2 regions of the Paenibacillus sp. NPDC058898 genome follow, and region 2 is predicted to be linked to the other one. Evidence: a T-box and tRNA genes for the amino acid it is inferred to sense, from the RefSeq annotation. Region 2 holds a T-box; the other holds one or more tRNA genes.

Region 1 (26,127 bases), on a different contig from region 2:
AAGGCGTCTCCCCGTCTGCGATGCGCTCCGATACCCACATATGCGGACCGCCGAACGGACGTTTATAGCCGTCAATGACATGCTCGGGATGATAAGCATCCGTGATGCCGGTCATTCTCAGGCAAAACATTCGGCGAACCCATTTTTTCATGCTCCACTCGACAACGAGCTGGTTGTCGTCATGGTCCTCGAGCTCCTTGGACACCTGCGAGGCAGCACCGCGTTCAAAAGCAAGACATCCGCTGACGGTCCGGGAGGACAGATACAGGGAGAGATCCGGATTGCGACGAACGATGACAAACGCATTCTGCGCTTCTCCCGGCTGCCAATCAACGGGCATGGCTGCCCACTGCTGCGTTCCTGCCTTCACCTGGATCTCCGTCCTGCTCTCCAGCTTGGCGGGCACATAATTCTCCTTTTTCCCGGTGCTCCAAATTTCTACGGTCAGTTGAGTATCTCGCTTCGCATCGATCAGCCATTCCAGTTCTCCGCTCAGACGCGGATCGGCCGGCATCAGCACGGCGATGTCCCGTTCCAGCGCATAAGAGGCCTCCGCCTCCTCGATCGCAATCCTGGACAGGTGGGACGATGCGCTGATCTTGGCGCTTCGTGCCAGATCCCGCGGATCGCGGTTCACCACCCCAAGCACGGAGGCATCCTGCTTCAGCAGCGTCTGCTGAAGCTCCCCGCTCCGGCTGCGCGACAGCTCGCGCGGCGTGATGCCGTGCTGGACGCACAGCGCCGCAGCCGTGCCGGCCGCTTCGCCCAGGACGGCGCAGGTCGCCATGACCCGCGTGGTGCCAAAGGCCACATGGGTGGCGCTGATGTTGCGCCCGGCGAACAACAGGTTGGTCACGTTTGCCGAATACAGGCTGCGGTACGGGATATGGTAATTCCCGTCCGCATGCATATGCTTCGAGCCGCTCTCTTCGGCGTACATGCCCTGCGGCGGATGCAGATCGATTGACCAGCCGCCGAAGGCCACCCGGTCCTCGAACGGCTCCTGGGCCATGATATCGTTCTGCGTGAGCACATAGTCGCCGGCAAACCGGCGGTATTCCCGCTTGCCCGGCTGGGCGCCGACCCACTCCAGCGTCATATTGACGGCATCGAATTTGCCGGAATTTTTGATATAGTCCCATATGCCGTAAATGACCGACCACAGCTCATCGCGGATCCGCTCATTGTCATGCACGGTATCGAGCTCCCCGCCCCATTCGATCCACCAGTAATGGCAGCCCGAGTCGCCGCTGCGGATGACCCGCTTGATCGGGATCGGCGTCTGCGTAATATCCTTCGCAAAAACGGGCGGCACGAATTTCACCGGATGTCCGGCGTCCTTGGTGTAGAACAGCAGCGTGCTGCCGAGCGTCACATCATCCGCCGTTTCCGGCGCCCATTCCTCCCCGTATTCGCTGCGGGCTTCCCGCCCGATCCGGTATTTCGCTCCCGCCAGAAAGCCGACCAGCCCATCCCCCGTGCAATCCAGGAACACGGGACTCTCAAACCGGATGCGCCGCTCCGAGCCCATCATCCAACCGGTAACCGATCGGATCTGCCGCGCGTCAGAATCACCATCCGCTTCAACCTCATGCACGTCCGTATTCAAGAACAAGGTTATATTCGGCTCGGCCCGTACGGTCTCCAGCACGATCAAATCCCATAAATACGGATTGCCGTCCGGATTCCGGTACTGGTTCTCCACGAACATCTCGCCCATAATGCCGGTTTCCCGGGCATAGCGGTTGATCCCGTGGGCCGTCGCGCCGCAAACCCATACCCGCACCTCGCTGCTGGAGTTGCCCCCCAGCACGGGACGGTTCTGCACAAGCGCTACCTTCTGTCCGAGTCTAGCAGCTGCCACCGCCGCGCATACCCCTGCCAAACCGCCGCCAATCACCGTAATGTCGCTTACTGCCGTTTCGTTTCTCATGCTTCGACTCCTTTCATTTTTGTCCAGCTCATGTGTGGACCTGGATTCTGGGCTATCCTTTTACAGCCGAGCTCGCCACGCCCTGAATGATATATTTCTGACCGATCAGGAACACGAGAATCATCGGAATAATGCCTGCGGTTGCCGCCGCCATCATGCCGTTATAATCCACCGTATTTTCCAGTATGAAATTTTGTAGTCCCAACGGAACGGTATACAGATCCTGATCGATCAAAAACACCAAAGCGTTCTCGTAATCGTTCCAGTGCCAGGAGAAATCGATAATGGCCAGCGTAGCCAGCGAAGGCTTCGCCATCGGCAGAATGATCCGGGAAAAAATGCGGAAATGTCCTGCTCCGTCGATAAAGGCAGCCTCCGAAATTTCATGCGGTACGGAGAGGAAGAACTGCCGCATCATGAACACCCCGAAAATCGTGAATACGCCCGGCAATATAAGGGCCCAATGCGTGTTGTAGATACCGACCCAGTCGAACATGATGAACTTCGGTACAAACAAGACCTGGGGAGGGACCATCATCATCGACAGATAGATCATGAACATGGCATTCCGTCCCTTAAACTCGATCCGGGCAAAGCCGTACGCGGCTAAAGCGGACAGCAGTACCGCTCCGACGGTGCTGATCAAGGCGACTTTAAGCGAGTTCAGGTAGTATTGGCCAAAGCTGTTCGCTCCGGTCCACACTTTCACATGATGATCCCACATGAATTGGGCGGGAATCCACTTAATCGGGTATTGGAACACTTCCGCCGGCATCTTGAACGAGGTGCTGATCATCCAGAGGAAAGGAACGATCATAATTACGCTGAAGAACAGCATAATGAGCGTGATGATTATTTTAGTATATAAAGCTTTGGTCATATTCCTTCCTCCTTAATAGTGAACCCAGCGCTTCTGACCGATCCATTGAATGACAGTGAAGATCATGATGATCAAGAACAGCGCCCAGGAGATCGCGGATGCATAACCCATTTCGTAGTAGCGGAAGGCGTTTTGGTAAATGAACAGGGACAGCACGGTGGTGCTGTTGCCCGGGCCCCCTTGCGTAATGGCTTGAATGATCCCGAATTGCTTGATGGTCATGATGAGCCCGGTAATGAGCAGAAGGAAGGTTGTAGGGCTGACGAGCGGCCACAGGATGCTGCGAACGGTTTGCCAGGCGCGGGCCCCGTCGATTTTGGCGGCCTCCAGCAGTTCAGTCGAAACCTCTTGCAGAGCGGCTAGGTAGATAATCATGTTATAGCCGAGCATAAACCAGATCCAGATGATGTCGATGGCATACATGGAGGAATCCATGGTGGACAGCCATCCCGGGGGGTTGGTAATGCCGAACGACTTGAGGATTCCGTTGATCGGGCCGTTATTCGGATGGAACAGCAGCATCCACACGAAAGCCACGGCGACGCCGCTGGTGATGTAAGGCATGAAATATAAGGCGCGGAGCAGCTTTTTTAAATACACCGAGCGATTCAAAACTACGGCGACGATGAAAGCCAGTCCAATCGATATAGGAACGGATAACAGAAATAACAGCGTATTTTTGATCGAAATGTAGAAGACCTCGTCGCCCAGCATTTTTTGAATATTGGCCAGACCCACGAACTTCGTGTCCGAGCTCATAAATTTGTAATCCGTAAACATGAGATAGAACGAATACAAGGCTGGCACAATAAAAAACAGCATCACGCCGACCATGTTCGGACCGATAAACAGATAGCCGAGATACTGTTGCCGTTTCATCCAGGATGTTTTCACATAGCTCCACTCCTCTTGGTCTTTTTCATCTCAAGCATAGCAGTCGGGACCAAGCGGGGATAAGGAACAAAACCTTCGAATTTATGCTACAGAAGTATGCAATTGCAGCGCCGCGGCCTTCGGCCGCTCCGTAGATTTGTTCTATGGCCGATGAGAAAAAAGCGGCAATCAACTCCCCAGCCCGGATCATGCCGAGATAGGCAGTGTCGAAGCCGAACAAAAAGGGGACCGCCGCCCGAAGCGATAGTCCCCTTCTATTGGTGCCGATAGCCCCTTATTTGCTTTCTTTTAGAAACGTATTGTGCCGGTTCACCATGGCCTCCAGCGTTTGATCGAGTGATTGGGCATTAAGGAAATACTTCTCATACTCCTGAGCGCGCATATCCATCACCTCTTGCGGCAAGCTCCTAACGTACGTAGGCGTTTTGTCTTCGAACATGACGTGCATCAAGGAATCCAGGTCATACGTGTCTTTCTTATCACCGAGCAGGCTGTTTAACGCTTCTTCCTGATTGGCGTCCTTCGAAGCAGGCAATCTTCCGCCAGCAGCCATAGGAGCCATGCCTCCGTCCGCATACCACTTCAGGAATTCCCAAGATTCAGCTTGTTTTTTGGATTTGGCATTAATGGAGATGTAATCACCGAGGCCGCCCCTTGTCACGTAGCTGTCCGCACTGTCCGTTAATCTCGGCACTTGGGCGAACGCGATGGTGAAGTCGCGCGGAAAATCCGTAAAGTTATTCGAGCTTCGCAGCAGCCAGGCCCCGATATTCAGCATAGGCACTTCCCCGCTCAGGAACACTTGCTCCACCGGCATTTTGGAAGTCAACTGCTCTCCAAGAGGCGGCGTGGTCTTGTCCTCCTTCATCATGACGTTCAGGGTTTCCAGCCATTTTTTGACCAGCGGGTGGTCCAAATTCGAAGTTCCGTCCGCCTTGGTGTACCCCTCTTGCGATAACACCGAATCAATCGGATCGACGAACGGCTCCATATTTTGAATAAATCCGTAGTTATTGCCGACTTTGAGCTTCTTGGCATATTCGCGCAGTTCATCCCACGTCCAATCCTTCGGAACGGGCAGGCCGGCCGCATCAAGGGCATCCTTGTTCAGAGCGACGAAGAACGCGCTCTTCGTGGTCGGCATTCCATAATACTTCCCGTTGATTTTCCAGCCTTCGGCGTCAGGTCCCATTTTCTCATCAATATTGTAATCGTTGAATTGGCTCAGATCCAAGGCTAGGTTGGACTCCACCCGTTTGGACGTTTGGGAAAGCGTGTAATTTACGAACAGGTCGACATCCTGGCCCGTAATCATGGCCGTATCGAGCTTCAGGTTTCCGTCATCGTCATTGACGTAGCGTACATATTCGACTTGAACATCCGGATGCTCAGCATTCCATGCGTCAATGACTTCTTGCGGTCCCGCTTCCGGCGGTACGCCGCCCCACATGGTTAGTTTGATCGGTTCGCCCGATGAAGGCGCTTTCGAATTGTCCGTTCCTTGTCCCTCACTTGCGGATGACGGTTCCTTACCACCGCAACCGGCGAGAAGACCCAATAGCATGATACCGATGAGAAGCATCGCCCATCCCTTTTTATTTTTCATATTAGAGACCTCCCAGAAAATCATAATGGTTTTGATGATGCCCTCTCATCGTAGCAGGGAACGGGAGCCGCTTTTAAGCTACATATCCATTCAGATGATGGAACAAAACGATGGAATTCCTGTTTCGGCGAATCTATGTCTTGCATAGAATCCTTCTATTTGAGGTCTTTGCTGTGTTGTCTGTATTTACTCGGCGTGAATCCGGTCAATCGCTTAAAGATTTTAATAAAATAATTGTCGTTCACGAACCCCACCCGAAGGCCGATCTCGTGAACAGGGAGGTCGGTTTGAAGCAAATACGCGATGGCTTTATCCACCCGGACCTGGTGCAAATAATGAATCAAGGTGCGTCCGGTCTTTTTCTTGAAGAGCGCGCTGACGTAATTTTCGCCCATCATCACGTAGCCAGACATCGATTTCACCGTAATGTCCTGCTCGTAGTGCTCATGGATATACTGCAGTATCTTCTGTACTTCCGGGTGCGACGTAATTTCCCTTGGGGAGGGATGATGTGCCGGCTGTGACGGCATCGTCTCCGTGGGCGCGACCGGAATCGGGACAGGTTGGCTCGGGTTCGGGTTATTCTTCGCCAGCTCGGCGTTCATTTTGTGCAGCGTTTCCCGCAGCGTATTCACGCTCATTGACAGCTTCAAGATATAGTTGGATGCCCCGTATTCCATCGCTTGCCGGACATACTCGAATTCACTCATGCAGGTCAGCATCACGAACCGAGAAGCGTATCCCTCTTCCCGGGTTCTGCGGAGGAGCTCCACGCCATCCATCTCCGGCATCACGATATCAGTCAGCACGAGATCGGGCGGGTTGCTCCGGATCATCTCCAGCGCCTCGGCACCGTTGCCTGCCTCTCCCGCCACCTTGAATCCAAGCTCCTCCCACGCGATGATCTCCCGCACGGACTCTCGCACGAACACCTCATCCTCCACCAACAGCACCTTCCACATAGGTCTCCCCTCCTTGAAGCTTTTAAAATCCCGTTCCAGCCCGCACAGGCCGAAGCGCCGAATAATCTGCCCGTTATGATGAAATCAAGTGTTCGTTCTGATAGGGTGTTGAGATTAACAATGGGATAGAGAACCGAATCCTCGTTCCCAGCTCCGAAGAAATAATCTCCATGCTGCCCTCTTCTTTAAACAGCAGCCGAAGCAGCTCCTGTACATTGCTAAGACCGATGCCCGGCCGTTTACGCATCCCGTTCGCCTGCCGGGACTGCTCCATGCCGACGCCGTTGTCCTTGATCTCAACCGCCAGCCGGTTCGGCCCCTCCCGGATAACCGTAATTTCAATGAGGCCCTCCTGCTCCGGCAGCGGCCCGATTCCGTGCAGGATAGCATTCTCCACGAGCGGCTGCAGACAAAGCTTTGGCACAAGCGCATAGAGAATGTCCTCATCATACGCAAAGGTCACCTCAAAACGGTGATTGTAACGCACCTGCTGAATATGCACATAGGCCTGCACCAGCTCGATTTCATCCTTCAGGTGCACCAGATCTTTCTCCGTATTCAGACTCGCCTCCAGCAGTTTGCCGAGAGACAGGGTGATATTGGTGATATCGTCATTTTCATGACGGATGGCAATCCACTTGACCGTATTTAGCGTGTTGAGCAGAAAATGCGGGTTCATCTGAGCCAGAAGCATATGAAAATGCACGGCTTCCTTCTGCCTTTCCTCGGCCTTTAACCGCTGAATCAGCATATCCATGTCGTCGAGCATGGAATTAAACGTCTGCGTCAGTTCCAGAATCTCGCCTCTGAACTTCCGTTCCGGCAGGCGGATTTTCAGATTTTTGCGGACAACCGCCTTCATCTTATTCTGCAAATGAGATAACGGCCGGGTAATCGTGGCTGCAATGATGAAGGTCATGATAAGAAACGCGCCGGTCAGCAGGAAAAAGGTCATAAAATATTGGCGCTTCAGCTCCTCAATCTCGTTAAAAAGCACCGTCAGCGGAATCCGGTTCACGATATACCAGTCCAGCGACTCCACGTAAATATAATTCACCAGGGTATTGGAGGCTTTGTCGATAAAATACTTCTGCCTAGGCTCGGCTGCAATCCTGGCTTTCACCTCGCTTGTCAGACTGCTGTTCAGGATCGATTGGGATACGTTCTCGCCGGCGCTCGTAATCAAAAAATATTCCTGTCGCAGCGTCGACTGCTTCATTACAGATTGAAACCAAAAGGAGTAATCGATGCTGATCCGGGCAATGCCGTACGGCTTGTTGCGGGGAGTTTCCATGTAAGCGTACAGCGACAGCAGGTAAGGGCTCGTGGAGATATCCCTCAGCACGTAATTCGCATCGCTCGAAACCCAGTGATACGACACGCCCTCCATCTGTTCCCTATCAAAGCCAGGGTTGTCCCGCAGCTTTCTGTAATCGAGGGCCTCCCTGGGAGAATATGAAGTGTAAGCGTTACCATGAAAATCGAGAATCGTGAAGTAGACCGACGGATTATACAGGAAAAAGCTGTTGTTCAAATTTTTGAACTTTTCCTCCATCAGGTTTTTGTTCTCGAGTCCTTGTCGCTGCCCGGGATGGGTCAGCACGGAGGCCACCGTCGAATCCTGTTCTAGAAAGATCAGTGTTTTAAAGGCCACGCTCAACTGATCCTCAAGCGTTCGATACATCTGCTCCAGCTGGCTGTGGCTCTGCTGGCTGATTTTCTCCTGGACCAAGGTCTCGATCCGCTGGTAGTTGTACAAATTCAGAATGCCGAAAGGCAGCAGTATGACCAGAACGAACGCGGCAAACAGACGGTATTTCAGCTTGTGTGGAAACAGGAATCGTATTCGGTTCAGCACCCTCCCGCACTCTCCTTTTCGCTCGCTTGTTCTTCAATTATATCAGCACGGGTTCGCTTGAGAATGGGAATGCCTGAAATTGCATGGATATGTGCGGTCGATGCCAAGGGCAAGCGCAGTGGATGTGTAGATTTGTTCTATTTTTATCAGACAAAAAGACCAAACTCTCCGGAAAGAGCTTGGCCTTCATCTACTGCATCAACACATTTCGTGCTCAAGCGCATTAACGATCACGCCCGCTAACGTCGAGGTCAGCCACTCTCGATCATGCGGGCCACGTTTGATATCGGATTTAAAAAACTTACTTTTCCATCAGCATTTCAAAGCAATTTAACAGCAGCACATACGTCTGCTCGAAGGTGAGCTCGCCTTTCGGGTTGAACTGATTCTTGGCCATGCCGTTCATTAAAGAGAGGTTTATCGCTTGGTATACTTGTTCCTTCGCCCATGGCGAGATGTTGCTATCGTCCGCGAACAGCGAAGCCGCAGCTGATCCGGTTGACGCCGGTCTGCCTTTCAATTCATTTGTCTTGGCATACACCTGAAGGATCAGCGCGGCAGCCTGTTCTCTGGTGATGGTCGCTCGCGGCGAGAAGGATTGCGGCGATGTGCCGTTGATGATGCCGTTTTGGCTTGCCCACGTCACGGTCCAATCATCGACGTCCTTAAATGGGGTCTTAACGCCAGAGACATCCATATAAAGATCCTGTCCCAGCATGGTTTCGATCATATGTACCGCCATCTCCGTAAACTCCACTCTGGTGATCGGCTGCTGGTAGGATCGGTCAAACGGCCAGCCGATAATGCCATTCGCTTTTGCCTTCATGTAATCCGCTTGAGCCCAGTTGCTCACTTTGCCATTAGCCGGACCATCATTCACGTTAACGTAGACCAGGCTTCTCGCCCCCAGATAATCATTGGCAGAGATCCATGTCGATCCCTTGCCTACGGCTTTGACCTTGCCGTTTGCATCTATCTCAACGATCCGGTTATCTCCGCTCTTGAACGTATTGCCGCTGGTCTGCAGTCCGCCAGTGAGGCCCATTTGAAGGGTTTGCCCCTTTTGGAGCTGAATATCGTAGCGGGCCAATAAACCAGGCATCATTTTGAAAAACGTCGTGGTGAACTCAACCTGTGCCGTGCTTCCGGAAGCGGTATATAGCCCCGTCATCTGAACGGTGAAGGCATCGTCCGGCGCAAAATCACCTATGCTGTCAGGCCTAAAAATGACGGCAAACGGCACGCCGTAATAGCTGGTCTGCACATTGAAATATTTGCCCGATTTATCGTTGTCGCTCTTGTCAAAGCTCCACTCTTTCCCGTCCCTCACACGGGTCAATTTCACTTGAATCTGATCCGTTCTGGTCCGGTCATACTTTTGCGGGTTCAACGACACCGACCATGGATCGTTTGTCTTAAAAACCTCTTCCGGAAAATATCCTGCAGACGGCCAGGAGATGTAATCATATTGAACTTCGGAAGCTGCGCGGCCCTTGTCCATCGCGTACATCGACGCATAGGCAACGTTGTTGGATGTATGTACCATTCCGAACATGGTCTGTTTCATCTCCGGATTGATAACCCACCGGCGGTGTCCGACCCGGTCGATATTCGTAGCCCCGCTATCCGCCATATAACCAAGGACATTGTCATAAAAGGTCGGGCTGCCGCCGTAAAGGTTGCTTGTCCTCGCGCCTTCCTTCGCTGAAGCGTACAGCGAATCGTCCATGCCCGCCGGCATGGTTGGATAATGGTTCAGCTTTTGATGCAGGGCGTTCACAAGCGCTGTCGCCTGCTGCTGCCCTGCAAGCGAAGGGTTGGCTGTCACGTCATCCGGCAGGCCGGATAGGTATCTTACAAAGTTGACGGCCCGAATGCCGTCCTCGATATATTCCGGTTTTATCGTCCCTGCCTTATAGGGTACGGCGACGCTTGGCGATTCCATGTAAATTCGTTCGGGTCCCATATAGGATGTGCCTGTGTCCATGGGTTTGTACTGCTGCCATTTATTCAGGATATCCTGCTTCGTTCGTTCTCCCGTCAGATGTTGAACGTCAGCTGCATGGGCATCGGGGGCCGATAAGACTGCTGCGATCAGCATAGCCGCAGGCAGTATCAGCCATTTTCTCGATCGTTGGAGTGATCGTTTCATAGATTCAAGCCACCTTACTTCTAGTATTTTTCCTATAACTTCCGTATCATCATTATAACGGAAAATATAGGAAACTTGAACTATAAAAAAGATAGGCTTTTAGGTCTAATAGAGTATCCCGGTCGTCGCTCAGCCTATTTCATTCCTGCTTCCCGATTTTAACAGCGACCGGAGCCGATATACGCGCCGCCACACGGCACGATAACAGAGTGTGCAGCCCTTCGATCTCTCCTTCTCCCACGCCCAAAAGCCCGGCTCATGTGACTTCACAGAGCTGGGCTTTCTTCTTTGCACTCCTATGAGATACTCACAAATGGCTGCACGCCTCCTCCCCTGCTCAGGTGCGTATATCGGTGGAGGAGCAACGCGTTCGCCTTTAAAATCGGGAAGCTTCCTTAAGCCTATTCCATTCCTGCTTCCCGATTTTAACAGCGACCGGAACCGATATACGCACCGTCCCACAGCACGTTAACATATTGTGCAGCCCCTTCCCTCCCCCCAGACATCCTCAAATAAATGCAAAAAAGCCCAGCTCCCTCAAAAGCAGGAGCTGGGCTTTCTCTTATTTCAATTATTTGCGCTTCAAGTTGTAGAACGACTTCAAGCCGTTGTATTGAGCAAGTTCACCCAATTGATCTTCGATGCGAAGCAATTGGTTGTATTTTGCCACACGGTCTGTACGGGAAGGAGCACCCGTTTTGATCTGACCTGCGTTCGTAGCTACTGCGATATCAGCGATCGTGCTGTCCTCGGACTCACCGGAACGGTGGGAGATTACAGCCGTGTATCCTGCGCGTTTTGCCATTTCGATCGCATCGAATGTTTCAGTCAATGTGCCGATTTGGTTTACTTTGATCAGGATGGAGTTACCGATGCCTTCGTTGATACCTTTTTCCAGACGCTCGGTGTTGGTAACGAACAGGTCATCACCCACGAGTTGAATTTTGTTACCCAATTTCTCGGTGAGCAATTTCCAACCTTCCCAATCGTCCTCGGAGCATCCGTCTTCGATGGTTACGATCGGGTATTTGTCTACCCAAGAAGCGAGCAAGTCCACGAATTCTGCTGGTGTGAAGGATTTGCCTTCGCCTTCCAGAACATACTTGCCATCTTTGAAGAACTCGGTGGAAGCAACGTCCATACCCAGCAATACATCTTCGCCTGGCTTGTAGCCGGCTTTTTCGATCGCTTCGATGATGGAAGACAGTGCATCTTCGTTGGATGTGAAGTTAGGAGCGAAGCCGCCTTCGTCACCAACCGCCGTGTTCAGGCCTTTGCCCTTCAGAACGGATTTCAGGTTGTGGAAGATTTCAGCACCCATGCGAAGCGCTTCTTTGAAGCTAGGAGCGCCAACAGGCAATACCATGAACTCTTGAACGTCAACGTTGTTGTCCGCGTGAGCGCCACCGTTCACGATGTTCATCATAGGTACTGGAAGTTGTTTGGCGTTGAATCCGCCAAGGTAAACGTACAATGGAAGATCCAATGCATCAGCAGCAGCGCGAGCTACAGCCATGGATACGGCCAGAATTGCGTTCGCACCCAGTTTGCCTTTGTTTGGCGTACCGTCCAAAGCGATCATCAGCTTGTCGATGCCGAGCTGGTCCAGAGCGTCCATGCCGATCACTTCAGGAGCGATAATTTCGTTCACGTTCTCAACGGCTTTCAGAACGCCTTTGCCCAGGTAACGGGATTTGTCGTCGTCGCGAAGCTCAACGGCTTCGTGAACGCCAGTGGAAGCACCGGATGGAACGATCGCGCGACCGATTGCACCGGATTCCAGGTATACTTCAACCTCTACGGTTGGATTACCGCGGGAGTCAAGGACTTCGCGTGCATATACATCAGAAATAATAGTCATGTGTATAGTCTCCTTTTAATGTTATGTTTATGTTCCATTATGAACTACTTATTTACGTGCTGCAATCATGGAGGTTCCGGTCATTTCGTCCGGCTTCGGCAGTCCCATCAGATCGAGAATCGTTGGCGCGATGTCGGCGAGAATACCGCCTTCGCGCAGCGTTACATTCTCATCCGTTACGATGAACGGAACCGGGTTCGTGGTATGGGCGGTGAATGGACGTCCATTCTCATCAAATACCATGTCCGCATTTCCGTGATCAGCGGTGATCAGAACAACCCCGCCTTTTGCCAAAACAGCCTCAACGACCTTACCGACACACTCATCCGTAGTCTCAACGGCTTTAATCGTCGGCTCCAGCATACCGGAATGGCCTACCATATCCGGGTTCGCGAAGTTCAAGATAATCGCATCATGCTTATCCGCTTCGATTTCTCTCACGCAAGCATCCGCCACTTCATAAGCGCTCATCTCCGGTTTCAGATCGTACGTCGCCACTTTCGGCGAGTTAATCAATACACGTGTTTCGCCTGGAAGCTCAACATCGCGTCCACCGCTGAAGAAGAACGTAACGTGTGGATACTTTTCGGTTTCCGCAATACGAAGCTGCTTCTTGTTGTGCTGAACCAGCACTTCGCCCAGCGTGTTGTCGAGATTCTTCGGTTTGTAGGCGACGAAGCCTTCCACCGTCTCGCTGAACAGCGTCAGGCAGACAAAATGCAAGTTTTGCGGGAACTTCGGTCCACGTTCAAAGCCACGGAAATCATTATTCGTAAACACCTGGGACAGCTGAATCGCACGGTCAGGACGGTAGTTCAGGAAGATGACGGAATCTCCGCTCTCCACCAGACTAACCGGCTCGCCTTCACCATTCACAATAACGGTCGGTTCTACGAATTCATCGTAAACCGATTTCTCGTAAGATTCGGTGATGGCTTTCAGCGGATCCGTATATTTAGGTCCTTCGCCATACACCATGGCACGGTAAGCCTTCTCGACACGATCCCAACGCTTGTCGCGGTCCATCGCATAATAACGACCGGAAAGCGTAGCGATTTGGCCAACGCCCACTTCTTCAATCTTCGCAATCAGATCCTTAACGAACTGCTTGCCGCTGTCCGGTGCCACGTCGCGTCCATCCATGAAACCATGGATGTATACGTCATGGAAATCTTCCTTCTTGCAAAGATCCAGCATGGCGAACATATGCTCAATATGACTGTGAACGCCGCCGTCGGATACCAGTCCGTACAGATGCAGCTTCTTGTTGTTGTTCTTGGCAGCGCGAACGGCTTCCACCAACGTTTCGTTCTCGAAGAACTCTCCTCCACGAATCGACTTCGTGATACGGGTCAAGTCCTGATACACAATCCGGCCTGCGCCGATGTTCAAGTGACCCACTTCGGAGTTCCCCATTTGACCTTCCGGCAAGCCTACGGCTTCGCCGCAGGCGGTCAACGTGGTGTTCGGGTACTGCTTCAAATACCGGTCGTAGTTAGGCTTGTTCGCTTGTGCGACCGCATTGCCCACCTCGGTGTTCCGAAGACCGAAACCGTCCATGATGATCAGAGCTACAGGTTTTGGAGCAGACATTTACTTCGCCCCCTCAACGAGTGCGATGTAGGAAGCCGGTTGTAGACTTGCACCACCAACGAGCGCGCCGTCGATGTCACTTTGTCCCATATACTCCGCTACATTTTCAGGCTTCACGCTACCGCCGTATTGAATGCGAACTTGGTCTGCAACGGTTTCGCCATACAGCCCTTTAACGAGTTCACGGATGTATGCGATAACTTCGTTTGCGTCCTCTGCCGTAGAGGATTTGCCCGTTCCGATTGCCCAGATTGGCTCATAAGCAATAACAACATGAATCGCTTGATCAGCCGGAACACCTGCGAACGCAGCTTCTGTTTGTACCTTGCACACGTCTTTGGTTTGGCCAGCTTCGCGTTCTTCCAGCTTTTCGCCAACGCAAACGATCGGAAGAAGACCATGACGGAATGCCGCATGTACCTTTTTGTTCACGATCTCATCCGTTTCAGCAAAGTACTGACGACGCTCGGAATGTCCAATAATGACATAGTCCACGCCCAGATCTTTCAGCATCAAACCGCTGATTTCACCAGTAAAGGCGCCATTATCTTCAAAATGAAGGTTTTGTGCACCGATTTTGATGTTCGTGCCCTTTGCTGCTTCAACCAATGCAGGAAGATTGGTAAATGGCGCGCAGATCACGCTTTCCACGCCTTCTACTTCCGCTTTGCCTTTCACATCTTCAATAAATGAAGTTGCTTCCGGAACAGTTTTGAACATTTTCCAGTTACCAGCTATGATAGGTGTTCTCACACGATTCACTCCTTTATTCCCCCGAAGAATCGGGGTCCAAACTTCTTCATCCACTTGCTATCCAATGTAGCGCCTAATTCTATTTATCGTTCAATGCCACAACACCAGGAAGTGCTTTGCCTTCCATGAACTCAAGAGATGCACCGCCGCCTGTCGAGATGTGATTCATCTTGTCGGCAAGGCCGAATTTCTCCGCAGCTGCAGCCGAGTCGCCGCCTCCGATAATCGTGTAAGCTTCCGTATCCGCACAGGCTTGTGCCACTTCACGAGTACCGTTGCTGAACGGAGCGATTTCGAATACGCCCATAGGACCGTTCCACACGACAAGTTTGGAGTTCTTGATCACTTCTGCATACTTGGCGCGAGTCTTAGGACCGATGTCAACGCCTTCCCAATCGGCAGGAATGCCGTCGATATCAACGATCTTAGTATTCGCATCTGCACTGAACTCGTCCGTAACGACGATATCTTCCGGCAGGTAGAAGTTTTTGCCCAACTCTTTAGCTTTCTCGATGAAACCAAGTGCAACATCAAGCTTATCTTTATCAAGCAGAGATTGACCGATTTCATGGCCTTGAGCTTTGAAGAACGTGTAAGCAAGTCCACCGCCGATGATGACATTGTCAGCAAGCGTAAGCAGGTTGTCGATCACGTCGATTTTGTCCTTAACCTTCGATCCACCGATGATGGCGGTAAAAGGACGGTCCGGATTCGAAAGGGCCTTGCCGAGAACGGACAGCTCTTTCTCCATCAACAATCCCGATACAGCCGGAAGATGATGAGCGATGCCTTCTGTCGAAGCGTGCGCACGGTGAGCAGCACCAAACGCGTCATTCACGAACAGATCGGCCAGTTCGGCGAATTGCTTCGCAAGTTCCGGATCATTCTTCTCTTCACCAGGGTAAAAACGAACGTTTTCAAGCACGAGCACATCGCCGTTTTGCATCTTATCGATTTGCGTTTTAACCGCTTCTCCTACAGCTTCATCCGCTTTGGCTACCGGTTTACCGAGCAGCTCGGACAGACGCTGACTTGCCGGAGTCAGGCGCAAAGATTCAACGACCTCTCCTTTTGGACGGCCCATGTGGCTGGCCAGGATGACTTTCGCTCCTTGCTCTACCAAATATTTAATGGTCGGCAAAGTCTCGCGAATACGAGTGTCGTCTGTAATTTTACCATCTTCGAGCGGTACATTGAAATCGACGCGGACAAACACCCGTTTGCCACTTACTTCTACATCACGTACACTTTTCTTGTTCATCTCCACGTTCCTCCTAAGAAAACTATTCTCCTCACCGACAGCATGCAGTTGCTCTCGTTTCTCTCTCTATCGCTAACCAGCGCCCGGATCTTGTCTATTCTTCCCAGTGCTCTGGCATGAAAACAAGGAAAAACCATGAACCAAAGAGGAGACCCGTGGAACGGAACTCCTCTTCGATTGTATGGCTAGATCAATTACAGACCTTTGCTTGCGATGTAAGCAGCGAGGTCAACGACACGGTTGGAGTAGCCCCACTCGTTGTCATACCAAGAAACAACTTTCACCATGTTGTCGCCAACTACCATAGTGGAGAGCGAATCGATAGTGGAAGAAGCTGGGTCGCCATTGTAGTCGCTGGATACAAGCGGCTCTTCGGAGTAGTTCAAGATGCCTTTGAGCGGGCCTTCAGCAGCTGCTTTCAGAGCTCCGTTTACATCTTCAAGTGTTACGTTTTTGGACAGCTCAACTACGAGGTCCGTTACAGAAACGTTCTTCGTAGGTACACGCATAGAGTTACCGTTCAATTTGCCTTTCAATTGTGGCAGAACGAGGCTAACCGCTTTAGCAGCACCTGTTGTGGATGGAATGATGTTTTCAGCAGCTGCACGAGCACGACGCAGATCTTTGTGCGGCAGATCAAGCACTTGCTGGTCATTTGTGTAGGAGTGAATTGTAGTCATCAATCCTTTAACGATACCAAAGTTCTCGTCAAGAACTTTTGCAAAAGGAGCCAAGCAGTTCGTCGTGCAAGAAGCATTGGAAATGATGGTGTGGCTAGCAGCATCGTATTTGTCTTCGTTAACGCCCATAACGATGGTGATATCTTCGTCAGTAGCTGGAGCGGAGATGATAACTTTCTTAGCGCCGCCTTTCAAGTGAGCGGAAGCTTTGTCTTTCGCTGTGAAAATACCAGTGGATTCTACAACGATTTCAACGCCATACTCAGCCCAAGGCAATGCTTCTGGGTTACGCTCAGCGAATACTTTCACTTCACGGCCGTTTACAACGAGTGCGCCTTCTTTAGCTTCAACTGTTGCATTAAGTCTTCCGTGAGTTGTGTCATATTTCAAAAGGTGTGCCAGCGTTTTTACGTCCGTCAAATCGTTGATTGCCACGATTTCAACTTCGCTGTTGTTCAGCGCAGCGCGGAACACGTTACGTCCAATACGTCCAAAACCGTTAATACCTACTTTAACCATGAGTAGTTCCCTCCATATTTGTAAAATTTATATATTCAAGATTGGCCGTTAAGCCAATCAAGACAACAATAATGAAAAATCAGTTGTACGCCCGTGGATTCAAATACCGGCGTCAATCTCCTTCTCGACTTCCAGTGCAGCTGCTTCATCGGTAACGAGAATATCCTCATGTCCGAATTTTAGCACCGCGTGAATCGCCTTGCCCTTGCCTTGCCCTCCAGCAATGCCGATGATCGTCTCTGTCTGCATAATATCCTCAAGCCGAAGCCCAAGGGTAAGCATTTTGTGGACAACTTCACCATCTTCACTAAAGTAGTAGCCAAAGGATTCCGCAATCGCGCCATCTGCCTGCAAGTTCTGAATAGAGTTTTCATCCAGCTTCCGCCTTCTTGCCATTTCCATGGCATCTCCGATGCCGTGAATAATGACTCGGCAGCGCCTGATCACATCCACAATTTCCTGGATATGCTGATCCTGTACCAAAGACTGGTAGGCATCTTCGCTTAGCAGATCCGGTACATGAAGTAATCGGTACTCAGCCCCCACGCGCTTTGCCATCTTGGAGGCAATGGTGTTCGCTTGAATCTCGACACTCTCCCCGAGACCGCCCCGGGCAGGCACAAACCAAGTGCTTGTCAGCGGTTCGCCACCAGGTAAAGAGGACATCTGCTCTGCTACTTCGGCGAGCGTGGAGCCGCCTGTTACGGCGATCGTATCTCCATCCTTTACAAAGCTTAGCAGCGTTCTTGCTCCGGCACGGCCAAGCTCGCGTTTGACTTCCGGAGATAACTCACTGTCACCGGGAATAATGACCACTTTACGAAGCCCATAAGCCTGACGAATCTTCTCTTCCAGTTCAACCAGTCCGAATAACTCATTCATTACCGGTTCGAGTTCCTCCAGCAAGCATATCCCTGAGCTGCTGATCCGCATGCCAAGCGTTTCAATCTCGATTAGCCCTTGCGCTTTCAGAAGATCAGTCTCTGCTCTGAGGACACGCTCGGTCATCGAGAGTGATGAAGCCAATGTTCTTCGGCCAACAATTCCGGACAGCTTGATCTGATGAAGGATGGAATACCTTCGTTTAAGAATTTCCATCAGATCCGGCAGAAGCTGCTCTTGTATTTCTAATAGGTTACGCATGCATTCCACTCCTGCAAACTTCGTCTCGGCTCTCCTCTACCTGGTCGTAAAATGTCCCAGTTGAACTTTTTAAGTCCCACCCTTATTCTAACCAATAATCATGCCGGTTGCAAGTGTCCGAAAGTATATTTCTCTACCCCAAGCATTCTTATTCATTATGACCAACTACAGGCTTGTCTATATAATAGGAACAAAGTTTTGTCTGCTATTGTATTTTTGAAATAGATGCGGTATAATCAACTTCGTTGCTAATTTTTTAGATATCAGAAAGTATAAACTTCGCGGAGTCAGCTTCCTGATATCGCAAGAAAAACTACCGCTAAACGCGGTATGTCTTCTTTGAATGTACGTCGATAGACATTTTTCTTATGCGCCCGTGGTCCAATGGATATGACGTAGGCCTCCGGAGCCTGAGATCGAGGTTCGATTCCTCGCGGGCGCGCCATTTTATCTTTATTCTCTATACTGATTACCCTAAAGTGCCCATGACGGCTCTTTTTTTTACCCAATAGTTTGACTATCTTTGACTTTTTGATTTAAATTGTTTATCATGTGGGTAATACGGTAACAGTATTTATATGAGGTACTTAAGAGGAGGTTTTCCACGTGAGTTTTATACCTATGGTCGTTGAACAAAGCAACCGCGGTGAGCGGGCGTACGACATCTATTCCAGATTGCTGAAAGACCGCATTATCTTCCTCGGCTCCGACGTAAATGACGTGGTCGCCAATTCCATCATTGCCCAAATGCTGTTCTTGTCGGCTGAGGATCCTGAGAAGGATATTCATCTTTACATCAACAGTCCTGGCGGTTCCATTACCGCAGGTATGGCGATATTCGATACGATGCAGTTCATTAAGCCGGACGTTTCGACGATCTGTGTCGGCATGGCTGCTTCTATGGGTGCATTCCTGCTCAACGCAGGCGCTAAAGGCAAACGTTACGGTCTGCCTAACAGCGAGATTATGATTCACCAGCCGCTCGGCGGCGCACAAGGTCAAGCAACGGATATTGAGATCCGTGCTCGCCGCATTCTCAAAATGCGCGATAAGCTAAACCGCATCCTGTCTGATCGCACTGGCCAACCGCTGGAGCGCATCGAGAAGGATACCGATCGCGACTACTTCATGACGGCCGACGAAGCCAAAGAATATGGCCTGATCGATCAAGTATTAGAGAATACACCGCCGCAAGGCTTATAAAAGAAATGAAGTAAAGGGCAGGCGCCGTTATCTGGTGCCTGCCCTTTCTTATTCTCTGAAGGGGATTTATTGAAAACTTCAATTCGGGAGAGTGAGAGTATCCCCTTCGGTCGCAGTTGAAATCAGGAAACTGGAATGAATGGATAGGTTGTTTCCCGATTTCAAAGGCGAACGCGTTGCTCCTCCGGGGGATACTCTCACTGGAGGGGACAACTTTTTCAATAAAACCTAAAGACGGTAAGGCGCCCCTCCTAAAAGGCCTGCCTTAACTTTTTAGGGAGGGGAAAAGGCAAGCCTCGGGATAAAACAATAAATCCCCTGACCGCAGGAAGCGGGAGTATACACTCCACGCTCACGTGATCAGGGGATTTTCGCAACTCGTTCCAGCACAGCGTTACATCAGGACAACATCATGTTTCTAGACAAGCTATAGTATATGAAAATAAATGATTGCAGTTTACACAAACCGCTTACCGTATATTCTTACTTCCACTCTTTGAGCTTCAGCTCAAACTCAGGGAATCCATAGGCATACGCGGTGTACTCATAAAGCTGGAAGTACAGCACCGCAGCATTATCCTTCACATAAAAATCAGCATCCGCAGGCACGCCCTCAAATCCGCCGAGGTAGCCCCCTTCTTTTTTCATCGTGTTCAGCACAAGGTTGTTCAGCTTCTGTTTATTCTTGCCCTGCATGTTGATGAAATCGCCCAGCTTCATTTGCTTGCCATCCTTCAAGGAGAAGGTGAAGCTTTTACGGAAGGTCATCCCATGGGCGCCGCCGGTATAAGAATAATCGTACGTCGTAATGCTCAGGATATCGTTCTGGTTGTAATGAACCACAAAGTCACCACTGAATTCGTAGCGGAGATTGGATTCCGAAGGAGGGAATTCTTCAGCATTCCCTTCAGCACCTGTGATTACGCCGGAAGCATTTTCTTTCAACACTTTGTTGATTTCAGCTTGGACCTCTGCATTATCGAGTCCGCTGATTACAGGATAGTTCACAACGGCATCCACGCCCTGAATCTTCTTCTTCAGCGCTACCGATTTAATGGTGATGTCATTCTGCTTCTTCTGCGTCATGCTGAGTGTTTTCAAGGAAGGATTCCATTGCCCCTGAACGCCCATGTATTCGCTGATCGTTTTGAACGGCACATAGAGACGACCATTTATGATCTGTCCGCCAGGCTCGCCGGCATACGAACCATTCACCAGAATACCGATTTCAGTTGAATCATATACGATAGCACTCAGTTTGTTATAGCCGTTACCCAGTGTATACGTACGGTTTTTTGCATCATATTTAAGAGGCATTCCCAGGCCGTCCCGCAAAGCGGTTGCCGGCACATAAGTTACCCCATGCAGCACGAGACCTTTCTGTGACAGGGTCTTGCCATTCCATTTCAGTACAACTTCATTCTTCGACGATTTTTGGCTGGCGGAAACGGGTGCCTTAGCGGCGCTTGCATCGATGACCTGTCCGCTCAAACCCAGACCGCCAAGCAGGACGCTAGTTGCAATTAATGATGCACATACACGTAATTTAGGATTCATATCAGAACTCCACCTTTGTTAAATTAAGTTTCCGTTAGTTGTTAATCTATTACCCTTAATCATTATAAGGAAAGCTTTCAATGTATTGGTAACAACGCCAATGACAATTTTGATTCCAGGTCGTAGGACCTACACGTTCTTCTAATCTTTCTGCATGAATGCTTATAAGCTTAGAAACACACCACAAAAGAGAGCTCATGCACCCATAAACAACAAGATTTCGCTGCACCGGAGTGCATAACTTAATAGAAATAATCCGATACCGACAAGCGCACTGTGAATACTCAATAACACCAGATGCAGAGCGCTTTTCCTGAAGAAGTTCAGAAACAACACCGCTGCAACGCCCGCTACGATTCCTGCAAGAACCAGCAAGCCCATCACATCGCTCAAGCCGATTTCTCCTTTTCCTGATTTAAACCCATAGAAACCTGGTTTAAATCATTTGCGTCCTCCCTTATATATAACAACGAAACGGGCCCCGAAGTTGTGGTTCGATTCGCATAAATCGGACATTTTTCCCCATTCCGGGTCTTAGGACCTATTCTTTACAAACAAAAAAGAGCCTGCCCCAATGGGACAGACTTTTTTATTACAAAAATATGAAAATGCTTGTTATAATTAACGACCGCTTTTCAGTTCGGTCCATAAACGATCATAGATCGAGAGCGAGTCACCGACATTATCGAGCCATTCGGTACGGCCCAGCTCTTCATCTGTCAGGTTGATCATCGTATTGGCGCGGTATTCCTCGCTATGGAATTCCATCGCTTTGGTGTTCGGATTGCTGTATCCGATGAATTCATAGTTTTTGGCGCTGACCTCAGGCTCCATCATGAAGTTAATGAATTTCTCGGCCAGCTCTTTATTCTTGGCTCCCTTAGGAATCGCGTAGTTATCAGAGAAGATGGTAGCCCCTTCTTCTGGCACGACATACGCCACATCCGGATTCTCCGCTGCAATGAAGGCCGCATCTCCGGACCAGACCGTAGCAATCCAGCCTTCTTCTTGGATCATCTTCTGCTTAATGTTATCCGTATCAAACGCAAGCACATTTGGCAGCAAGGTCTTCAGGTCATCCGTAGCCGCGGTGATTTCCGCTTCATCCGTGCTGCTGTTGGATTTCCCTTGCTTCTTCAGCGCCATGCCGATCATTTCACGGTTGTCATCCAGAAGCAGAACTTTACCCTTGTATTCCGGGTTCCAGAGGTCTTCCCAGCTATTGATCTCGTCCTTCACATACTTCTTGTTATATGCAATTCCCGTTACACCGGACGTGTAGACAATCGAATATTTATTGCCCGGGTCATAAGAAGGATCTTTGAAAGTATCCGTAAGATTGACGAAGTTCGGGATATTATTCATATCAAGCGGCTCAAGCAGCTCCGATTCAATCATCGTTTTCACCATATAATCGGACGGCTGAATGAGGTCATATCCACTGCCGCCAGCCTTGATCTTTGCCAGCAGGTCTTCATTGTTTGCGTAATTGTCGTAGGTTACCTTCACGTCGAACTTCGCTTCGAAGTCCTTCAGCACCTCAGGATCAAAGTTATCCGCCCAGCTGTAAATGTGGAGTGTCTCCTTATCCGATCCGCAACCGGCCAAGAGTCCCACAGACAAAACCGCAACCATGCCTGCCGTCAGCAGGCGGGTCCATCTTGATTTTTTCAATTCAATATCTCCTCTCTTTCCACTTGCATGTTTTATTTCGAAAAAAGCGTTCATCTCACTTAGATCGGTAATGTTTTATGTTTCTTTTGCCCATTGCCGCGGTTAAGAATATATTGGGCTAACAGAATCAGCGTGATGCTGACTAGAATGAGCAGCGTACACAGCGCGTTAATTTCTGGCGAGATGCCACGCTTCACCTGAGCGTAAATATAGATCGGCAGCGTCGTTGAGCTTGGGCCGGCGACAAAAAAACTGACCATAAAATCATCCAATGACAGCGTAAAAGCAATCAAGGCGCCGGAGATAATGCCCGGAGCAATCTGCGGCAATGTAACATGCCGGAACGTCTGCCAAGGCGTAGCCCCCAAATCCTGGGCCGCCTCATCCAGCTGTTTGCCCATGCCCGACAGTCTGGCTGTCACCACGACATACACATACGATAGGCTGAACGTTATATGTGCGATAATCACCGTCGTCTTGCCAAGCGGCATGTTCAGTTGACTGAACAGCACCAGCAGCGACAGCCCCATAATAATATCCGGGATAATGACGGGCAGATACAGCAGCCCATTCATGCCGCTGCGACCTCTGCGCCCCATACTCCGAAGCGAGAGCGCTGCCGCGGTTCCAAGCAGGGTGGAAACGATCGTTGATATGACCGCCACCGTCAAACTGTTCATCAGCGCTTCCATCACGTGCCGGTTCTCGAATAGCGACACATACCAATCTAACGTAAATCCTTCCCAGTTGCCGCTAAGCCGCGTGTTATTAAAGGAATAGATGATGATCATGATGATCGGTACATAGATGAAAGCCATCATAAGGAAAGAGTGAATCCCAAGCAGCGGGTGATTCTTCTTCTTCACTTATCTCCCCTCCCCTACGCGTTGATGGCGGGCTTGCATCGCCCGGTTAAAGAGCAGGATCAGCACCAGGGACGTGATCACAAAGATCACCGACAACGCCGCTCCAAAGGGCCAGTTGCGCGCACCCAGGAACTGCTGCTGAATAATATTACTGATCATGGAGGACTTCGCGCCTCCCAAAATATCCGTAACTACAAACATCCCGGAAGTCGAGACATAGACCAGAACCGCTCCCGTCATGATACCGGATTTGCTCTGCGGCAAGGTAATGTGGCGGAATGCCCTCCATCTAGAAGCGCCCAGATCGCTGGCCGCATCTATCAGACGCTTATCCATCTGCTCCAGGGCCACGTAAATCGGCAGCACCATGAAGGGAATGAAATTATAGACCATGCCGAGAAGTACGGCGCCATACGTATACAGCATCTGAATCGGCTCGTCGATCCAACCCATCCACAGCAGCAGGCTGTTCACCACGCCTTGCGTTCGTAGCAGGAGAACCCAGGCATAAGTGCGGATCAGAAAGTTAATCCAGAACGGGACGGTGATCAGAATTAATCCCCAGGTTTGGATACGCGGGGAAGCGTTGGCTATATAATAGGCCAAAGGATAGCTGACTAACAAGCAAATCACCGTAGTCAGCAGCGACAATACCAGGGTATCCCAGTAAATTCCCAAATATAATGGATCAAAAAAGGTTTTATAGCCTTCGAGACTGAAGGAAAAAACGATATTCCCCAGCGAATCCCGCGAGAGCAGGGAGATGCCGACCACAATTAGCATCGGAACGATCAGGAACAGGGATAACCACAGCAGCACCGGAGTCAACAGGAACCTTGATTTCCTCATGGCCCGATGATCACCTCATCCTTGGTGTTCCAGTTCACCCCAACCCGTTCACCAACCTCCCAAGGATGGTCATCCGAGATATCCAGGGCAATCGTGACCTTCATCGGTTCATCATCCAATTGGACCAGCAGCTTATGAACACTGCCGAGGTACTGCACATCCTCAATCACGCCGTTCTTCCTGGCACCCGACTCCCGCTGCGGAATGAGTTTCTCCGGCCGCACTGCAAAAAGACCTTCGGGCGAGGAAAAGACGTTATTCTCCCCTACAAACGTGGCGGCAAACAGCGTTTGCGGTTTCGCATAGATCTCGCGCGGCGTACCGATTTGTTCTACCCGTCCGTGGTTCATGATAACGATCCGGTCGGAGAGCATCATGGCTTCCTCTTGGTCGTGCGTTACATAGACAAACGTAATCCCGAGCGTCCGCTGCAAATGCTTGAGCTCGGACTGCAGATTTTTGCGGAGCTGCAGATCCAATGCGCCCAGCGGTTCATCCAGCAGCAGCACCTTCGGCTTGTTGGCGATGGCGCGGGCGATGGCCACGCGTTGCTGCTGTCCGCCGGACAGTTGGTGCGGAAAGCGTTCCCGCAGGGCGGTCAGCTGTGTCATGGCAACGGCCTCGTCCACCCGCTCTTTGATGAGCTGACGCGGCATTTTTTTCATTTTTAATCCAAAAGCGATATTATCTTCTACGGTCATATGCGGAAACAGAGCATAGTGTTGGAATACCAGATTCAAGTCCCGCTTGTTCGCAGGCATTTCCGTCACATTCTGACCCGCCAGCCAGACCTGTCCTTCGGTCGGCTGTTCGAATCCTGCTATCATTCGGAGAATCGTCGTTTTGCCGCAGCCGCTGGGGCCCAGCAAAGTCAGGAATTCCCCCTCTTTAATGGAGAGCGACAGCGGATGCACGACCGCTTGTCCCTGAAAATGCTTCTCGATCTGGACAAGTTCAATCACATGCATCAACCCCTTCTTCAAATGTGACCTATTCCATGTGTACATTCCTGCTAACCAGTATGCACAAAAACGTTCTCCACTAAGAAGAAACGGTCATACTGCCTATCGTGCTCAGGTTGGCAGAATCCGTTTCTTAAGGGTGGAAGCGTCTAGAAGTCTCTACTAAGAAAAAAAAGCCATATCCATGGGTATGGCTTTAACGTTTAAATAAAGTTCAGTTTTTCGCATATTCACTATACCTCGTTTTCCCCCTATACACAACACTTTTCTGTGTATTTCAACTAGGGAAGGCACGGATACAGGACCGGATAATGGTATTTCATTTTTCGAAGAGGGATGCACAAAAAACCGTCCACCCGATAAAGACCCGGATGAACGGTTTTTAGTATTATGAGTCGAAAACAGTTACTATTTCAGCTCATATTGCACGTACAGCTGCGTCGAGATTTTGATCTCGCCCGGTTTCACGGATGTGCTGGCGCCCGCGTCGGCCTGAGAGAACTCAGCTTTTGCAGCCATGTTATTGAGGCCATAAATGTTATCTACACCAACAGAACCTTCCACGATATTAAGCACGATACCGAGCTGACGCTTGGAGGCTTTTGCCATCGCTTGAGCTTTCAGGTCCGCATTCGCCATGGCCTTATCTATCACTTGGGCTTCAAAAGCATCACGGTTCTCGACTGAGAAACGGGCGTTGCCAATGGAATTGGCACCGGCATCAGACGCTGCATCGAGCAGATCGCCGACTTTGCTCAAGTCGCGAAGCGTGACTTCCAGGGAATGATAAGCACTGTAATTCTTCACTTTACGTCCATTATCATCAGAGTACGTATAGTTAGGCTGTACATAGAACTGTTCGGTTTTGATATCCTTGTCATCGATCTTCCATGTTTCTTTCAGCATCTTCGTAATCTTATC
Region 2 (5,017 bases):
AACACGATCTCGCGGAGTTTTTGGCTGAGGATGTTATGCTTACGATTATCGATGGGCTCAGCTGCGCTGATCCATGACCTTACTGCAGCTCCATGTGAATAAGCGGGAATGGCTTCCCGGAGCCGTCCAGCTCGGAGCGGCCGATTTGCACGAATCCGTATTTTTTGTAAAAGGCATGGGCCTTGGGGTTCTGTTCATTCACATCGACTTGCAGCCTCCGCCCCTTCAGCTGTTCGGCATGCCGGATCAGATTCGTTCCCGCACCTTGTCCGTGATGGAGGGGATCCACGAACAGCATTTCGATTTTGGAACCATCCAGCCCTATAAATCCAACCGGCTCCTGTTCCGTATTTAAGCACACCCAGATCTCCACGGCTCTCAGAGCTCCGTTTTGCATCATGTCATAATAAAACCGGATGTCTTCCTCCGTCAGGAAATCGTGGGTTTGGGATACGGCACGATGCCACAGCTCCACCAACTGATCATGATACTCTTCTGCGTAAGGTGCTATAGGAAACGTCATTTTTCATCCACTCCCTTCCAAATTGTTCAGATCTCATAGAAATTCATGATATCGGTAAAATTGCTCTATACTATTATAAAGGAATCCGGTACATTAATCAGAGACTTTATCTTTGTCAGGAAGGAGAGATCAGCATTGCCATTATGGCTTGTATACGCATTGCTGTCGGCGGCCACGGCGGCACTAGTCGCTATTTTCGGAAAAATAGGACTGCAAAACATCGATGCCAATTCAGCAACGGCCATTCGCTCTGTCATCATGGCACTGTTTCTGTTGGGGGTCGTGGGGGTTCAGGGCAAATTCTCGGAACTTGGTGACATTCTGGTTCAGAAGAAAGCATTAAGCTTCATTGTGCTCAGCGGCATTGCGGGGGCATTGTCCTGGCTGTTTTATTTTCTCGCACTCAAATACGGCAAAGTATCGCAGGTCGGACCTATCGATAAATTGAGCGTTGTCATCGCGGTCATTCTGGCCTTTGTCTTTCTTGGAGAAAAGATATCCTGGATTAACGCAGCCGGCGTTGCACTCATTGCCATTGGCGCTCTTCTTGTTGCCGTTAAATAATGTTCTACATAAAACCGCTGCTCAGCGGCTTTTTATTCGCTTGTTTATTGCTAAAACCTATCAACATTATCACATTTATATATTTCTAATTATAAGGTAACCATGTCACAATGAGGATAATTCATGGGTGAAGGGGTGTTGTTATGTCAAAGCAAGTATGGAAAGCTTACGATTATGATCGGCAGTTATCGTTTGTCTCGGTTTATGGAAAAGGAGTGGCAGAACTTCTTGCGCCTCAACCCGGAGAACGGATTCTTGATCTCGGCTGCGGAACCGGTGATTTGGCTTATGAAATCTCCGCTTCGGGTGCTCATGTAACCGGCATGGATGATTCGGCCGAGATGATGGAGCGCGCCAAAAGCAAATATCCTGAATTGACGTTTATGACCGGAGACGGACAGAACTTCGAAACCGAAACGCCGTATGATGCCGTCTTCTCGAATGCCGCCCTACACTGGATGAAGGATGCTGCTGGTGTGGTACGCTCCGTCTATGGCGCACTCAAGCCCGGTGGTCGATTCGTCGCAGAGTTTGGTGGCAAGGGGAATATCGACGGAATTTACCAAGCCTTGAAAACAGTGTTCGCCGATCATTATGGAATTGATGCCGACAGCCGGAATCCGTGGTATTTTCCCAGCTTGGGCCAGTATGCGACCTTGCTTGAATCCCAAGGGTTCCACGTGCATATCGCCCATCACTTTGACCGTCCTACGAAGCTGTCTGAGGGCAAGGATGGCGTGAAGTATTGGCTGCTGCATTTTGGCGATCGTTTCTTCACTGGATTCTCGGCTGATGAGAAGGACGAAGCCATTGCCCGCATCAGCCAAGCTGCCCAAGCGACACTCTGGCATGAGGATGCGTTTTATGGAGATTACAGGCGCCTGCGTGTCTTTGCAGAGAAGGTTTAGTCATTTTAGGGTTGATTTTCTAAATAGAATGGTTAATAATATGAAAAACTTGAACATGTGATTTTCGTTGATTGGGAGAGTAACTGCACTTGACTTTAGTCCAAGCGAGCCGGGAGGGTGGAAACCGGTACAAAGTCGGCCGTGAAGCGGACCCAGGAGATGGTCTTCCGAAGTGAAATACTGTAGGAAGCCCCGGCTTACACCGTTATCGTAAAAAAGGTGGTTAAACCCTTCGGTTTAACAACAAGAGTGGTACCGCGAGCACAAGTCCTCGTCTCTTTAGGAGATGAGGGCTTTTTTGATTTTTCTGACGTGTTTTTTTCAAAAAGGGGGATTTAATTTGTTAAGTCATTTGATTACTTCAAGCCTTCAACAAGCTGTAAACCAGGTGTGTGAAGCCCTGGGCTCCAAACTGCCGGATTCCACTCCAATCCGGATTGAGCAGCCTGCCAGCATGGAGCATGGGGATTATGCCACCAATATTGCGATGCAGCTTGCGAAGCTGCTTCGTAAGGCTCCGATGCACATTGCCGAGCTGATTCAAGCCGAGCTTGAGCAGGACGCGTCGTACAAACAGCTGGTCTATTCCACGGAGATTGTAGCCCCAGGCTTTATGAATCTGCGTATCGATTGGGAATATTGGGCCGGGCACCACTTTGAACTGCCTCCGGCAGCTAACGAGAAGATTGTCATTGAGCACACTTCCATTAATCCGAACAAATCCGCCCATATCGGCCATCTAAGAAACTCCTGTATCGGAGATACGCTGGTCAGGTTGATGAGGAAGCTTGGTTACGAGGTAGAGGTTCATAATTATATCGACGACCTTGGCAATCAACTGGCAGATACGGTGGTTGGGATGCTCCACACGCCGCTATCGAAGGAACATGCCCGGTTCGGCGATTACTGCTGGGACGTGTACTCAAGTACCAATAAAGCCTATGAAAGGGAGCCTGGGCTGGTTCAGCATCGGACTGAGGTTCTGCACGCACTGGAAGAGGGCAACCAGAATTTATCCTGGATCGGACTGCTCGTTGCCGAGAGAATCGTCAAAGAGCATCTTGAAGAAATGAAGCAGTTCGGCATTGACTATGATCTGCTTGTGTGGGAGAGCAGCATTGTCAGAGAGGGATTTTGGTCGTCCGCTTTCGAGCTGTTGAAGAATACGCCGCTCTTCCATCAGGAAACCGAGGGTAAACTTGCAGGCTGCTGGGTGCTCAAGCAAACAGGAACGGAAGCCGTGGACGATCCGGAGTCAGACCACAGTATGGATAAAGTGCTCGTCCGCTCCAATGGCATTCTGACTTACACGGCCAAAGACATCGCCTACCACTTGTGGAAGTACGGTGTGCTCTCCAATGATTTTGTATACAAAAAATTCACGGATGAGGTGTGGACGACGAGTACCCATGGCGAGCAGCTCTCTTTCGGCAAAGCAGACATGGTCATCAACGTCATCGATTACAGACAGCAGTACCCGCAGGCGATGGTGAAGCAGGCACTGGAAAGCTTGGGATTCCATAAAGAGGCCGACAAGCTCCGTCATGTCAGCTACGGCGTTGTTTCGTTAAGCCCTTCTGCGGCTGCGGACCTCGGAATCGATACTACCGACGGGAAAGCGTCCTATGCGATGTCCGGACGTCAGGGAATCGGAATTAAAATCACCGAGCTTATCCACCAAGTAGCCAAGGTCATCGAAGATACCCGTTCCGATAAAAACGGTTTGTCCAGTCATACGATCGCAGCCGCCTCCATCCGTTACTACCTGCTTCGCTTTGCACTGCAAACCGAGGTGGTGTTCGATCTGAAGCAGGCCACTGAAATATCAGGAAATACGGGGGTATACCTGCTCTATTCCTACGCGCGTGCACTCAGCGTGCTCAATAAAGCTCAAGAAGCCGGTGTTGCGCCGTCTGTGCCTGCTCGGTTCCCTGCTATGGAAAAAGCGGAGCATGCTCTGCTTCGCCATATCAGTACCTGGCATGATACCCTATACGTCGCCGGGCGGGATCTATCCCCAAGCGCCATCTGCAACTTTACTTATGAGCTGTGCTCTTTGTTCAACAATTTTTATTCGGCATGCCCTATTCTAAAATCGGCGGATGAAGTGCTCCAATTCCGTGTATGGCTCACTTCCTTATTCAAGAACACCCTTGGCGAAGCGCTGGAGGTGCTGGGACTGCCCACGCCAAGCCGGATGTAAATCTCCCTCTGAAGAAATTAACGAATCATGCTGTATTTAAAAAAAGCCACCGTCTTGTTGAACAAGTACGGTGGCTATCTTAGATATTATTGCAATCCTCTGACGGTCAGTCTGACCTGGATACCATCTGCAGCTGGCTCTTCCTGCAGGGTCCAGTTGACAGCCAGCGCTTCCTTCAAGCGTGCGACCTGCTCCTCCTGGAACTTCAGCCCTTCAATAATGCCTTCACCTACACTAAAATCGGATTCCGAGCTGATGCAAAAGGCTTCCTCCAGCCAGATTTTCAACCCGTTGCGGGTGTTAAACGTAATTTTGTATCCCTCGCTAACGGCCTTCTCCAAATCTTCCCCATGCTCTCCGGCATAAGAGAACAGTTCCTCGTAGTGAAAATGACCATTGTTCGCGACTTGGAATCTTTCTACCTCGCCAGAGCGCACAGCCTCCAGCAGTTGGGAGGAAGTCAGCCCCGATTTTCTGGCATGCTCCAATAAAATGGCGGTATTTTGTGATATTTTAGTAAGCTGCATGCTCGATGCCTCCTCGATATGGTTCGTAAAATACTTTTTCTTCTATTATAAGGCGAAACCGCTAGGATGTCAGACACTTCTCAAAACATACGCTATATTCGCTCCCGATGTATTCACCAATTGGTTCAATCTGGGCATACCCCAGCTTCTTATAAACTGAACGGCTTCCTTCTGCGGCTCGCCTGTTTCCAAGCGCGAATCAGGCCGACTGCGAAATGCCCTCCCGAAGCTTAGCCTCCGACGAACCCCTACCAAGGGTTCTCATCCTCATGGACGCAAAAACACCGCCCTT

What was found. The T-box of region 2 lies ahead of ACOZB4_RS26935 (arginine--tRNA ligase). A T-box ahead of a tRNA ligase gene usually reads a tRNA of that ligase, here a tRNA-Arg.
Region 1: it encodes a tRNA-Arg, which carries the amino acid that the T-box ahead of ACOZB4_RS26935 (arginine--tRNA ligase) is inferred to sense. The anticodon was not compared.

What each region holds. Positions count from the first base shown of each region.
Region 1 covers NZ_JBMOSM010000018.1:2,956-29,082, forward strand. The annotation lists gene ACOZB4_RS29905 (FAD-dependent oxidoreductase) at 1-1,933, opposite strand, end outside; gene ACOZB4_RS29910 (carbohydrate ABC transporter permease) at 1,986-2,813, opposite strand; gene ACOZB4_RS29915 (carbohydrate ABC transporter permease) at 2,826-3,707, opposite strand; gene ACOZB4_RS29920 (ABC transporter substrate-binding protein) at 3,982-5,313, opposite strand; gene ACOZB4_RS29925 (response regulator) at 5,469-6,275, opposite strand; gene ACOZB4_RS29930 (sensor histidine kinase) at 6,349-8,133, opposite strand; gene ACOZB4_RS29935 (S-layer homology domain-containing protein) at 8,435-10,285, opposite strand; gene eno (phosphopyruvate hydratase) at 10,857-12,146, opposite strand; gene gpmI (2,3-bisphosphoglycerate-independent phosphoglycerate mutase) at 12,195-13,739, opposite strand; gene tpiA (triose-phosphate isomerase) at 13,740-14,492, opposite strand; gene ACOZB4_RS29955 (phosphoglycerate kinase) at 14,572-15,753, opposite strand; gene gap (type I glyceraldehyde-3-phosphate dehydrogenase) at 15,948-16,952, opposite strand; gene ACOZB4_RS29965 (sugar-binding transcriptional regulator) at 17,052-18,095, opposite strand; tRNA gene ACOZB4_RS29970 (tRNA-Arg) at 18,466-18,540, shown strand; gene clpP (ATP-dependent Clp endopeptidase proteolytic subunit ClpP) at 18,702-19,298, shown strand; gene ACOZB4_RS29980 (PdaC/SigV domain-containing protein) at 19,782-20,855, opposite strand; gene ACOZB4_RS29985 (hypothetical protein) at 21,051-21,248, opposite strand; gene ACOZB4_RS29990 (ABC transporter substrate-binding protein) at 21,477-22,529, opposite strand; gene ACOZB4_RS29995 (ABC transporter permease) at 22,589-23,350, opposite strand; gene ACOZB4_RS30000 (ABC transporter permease) at 23,396-24,244, opposite strand; gene ACOZB4_RS30005 (ABC transporter ATP-binding protein) at 24,241-25,212, opposite strand; gene ACOZB4_RS30010 (SIMPL domain-containing protein) at 25,615-26,127, opposite strand, start outside.
Region 2 covers NZ_JBMOSM010000013.1:55,741-60,757, forward strand. The annotation lists gene ACOZB4_RS26920 (acetyltransferase) at 80-523, opposite strand; gene ACOZB4_RS26925 (EamA family transporter) at 659-1,087, shown strand; gene ACOZB4_RS26930 (class I SAM-dependent methyltransferase) at 1,231-1,995, shown strand; T-box leader at 2,054-2,277, shown strand; gene ACOZB4_RS26935 (arginine--tRNA ligase) at 2,336-4,198, shown strand; gene ACOZB4_RS26940 (hypothetical protein) at 4,285-4,725, opposite strand.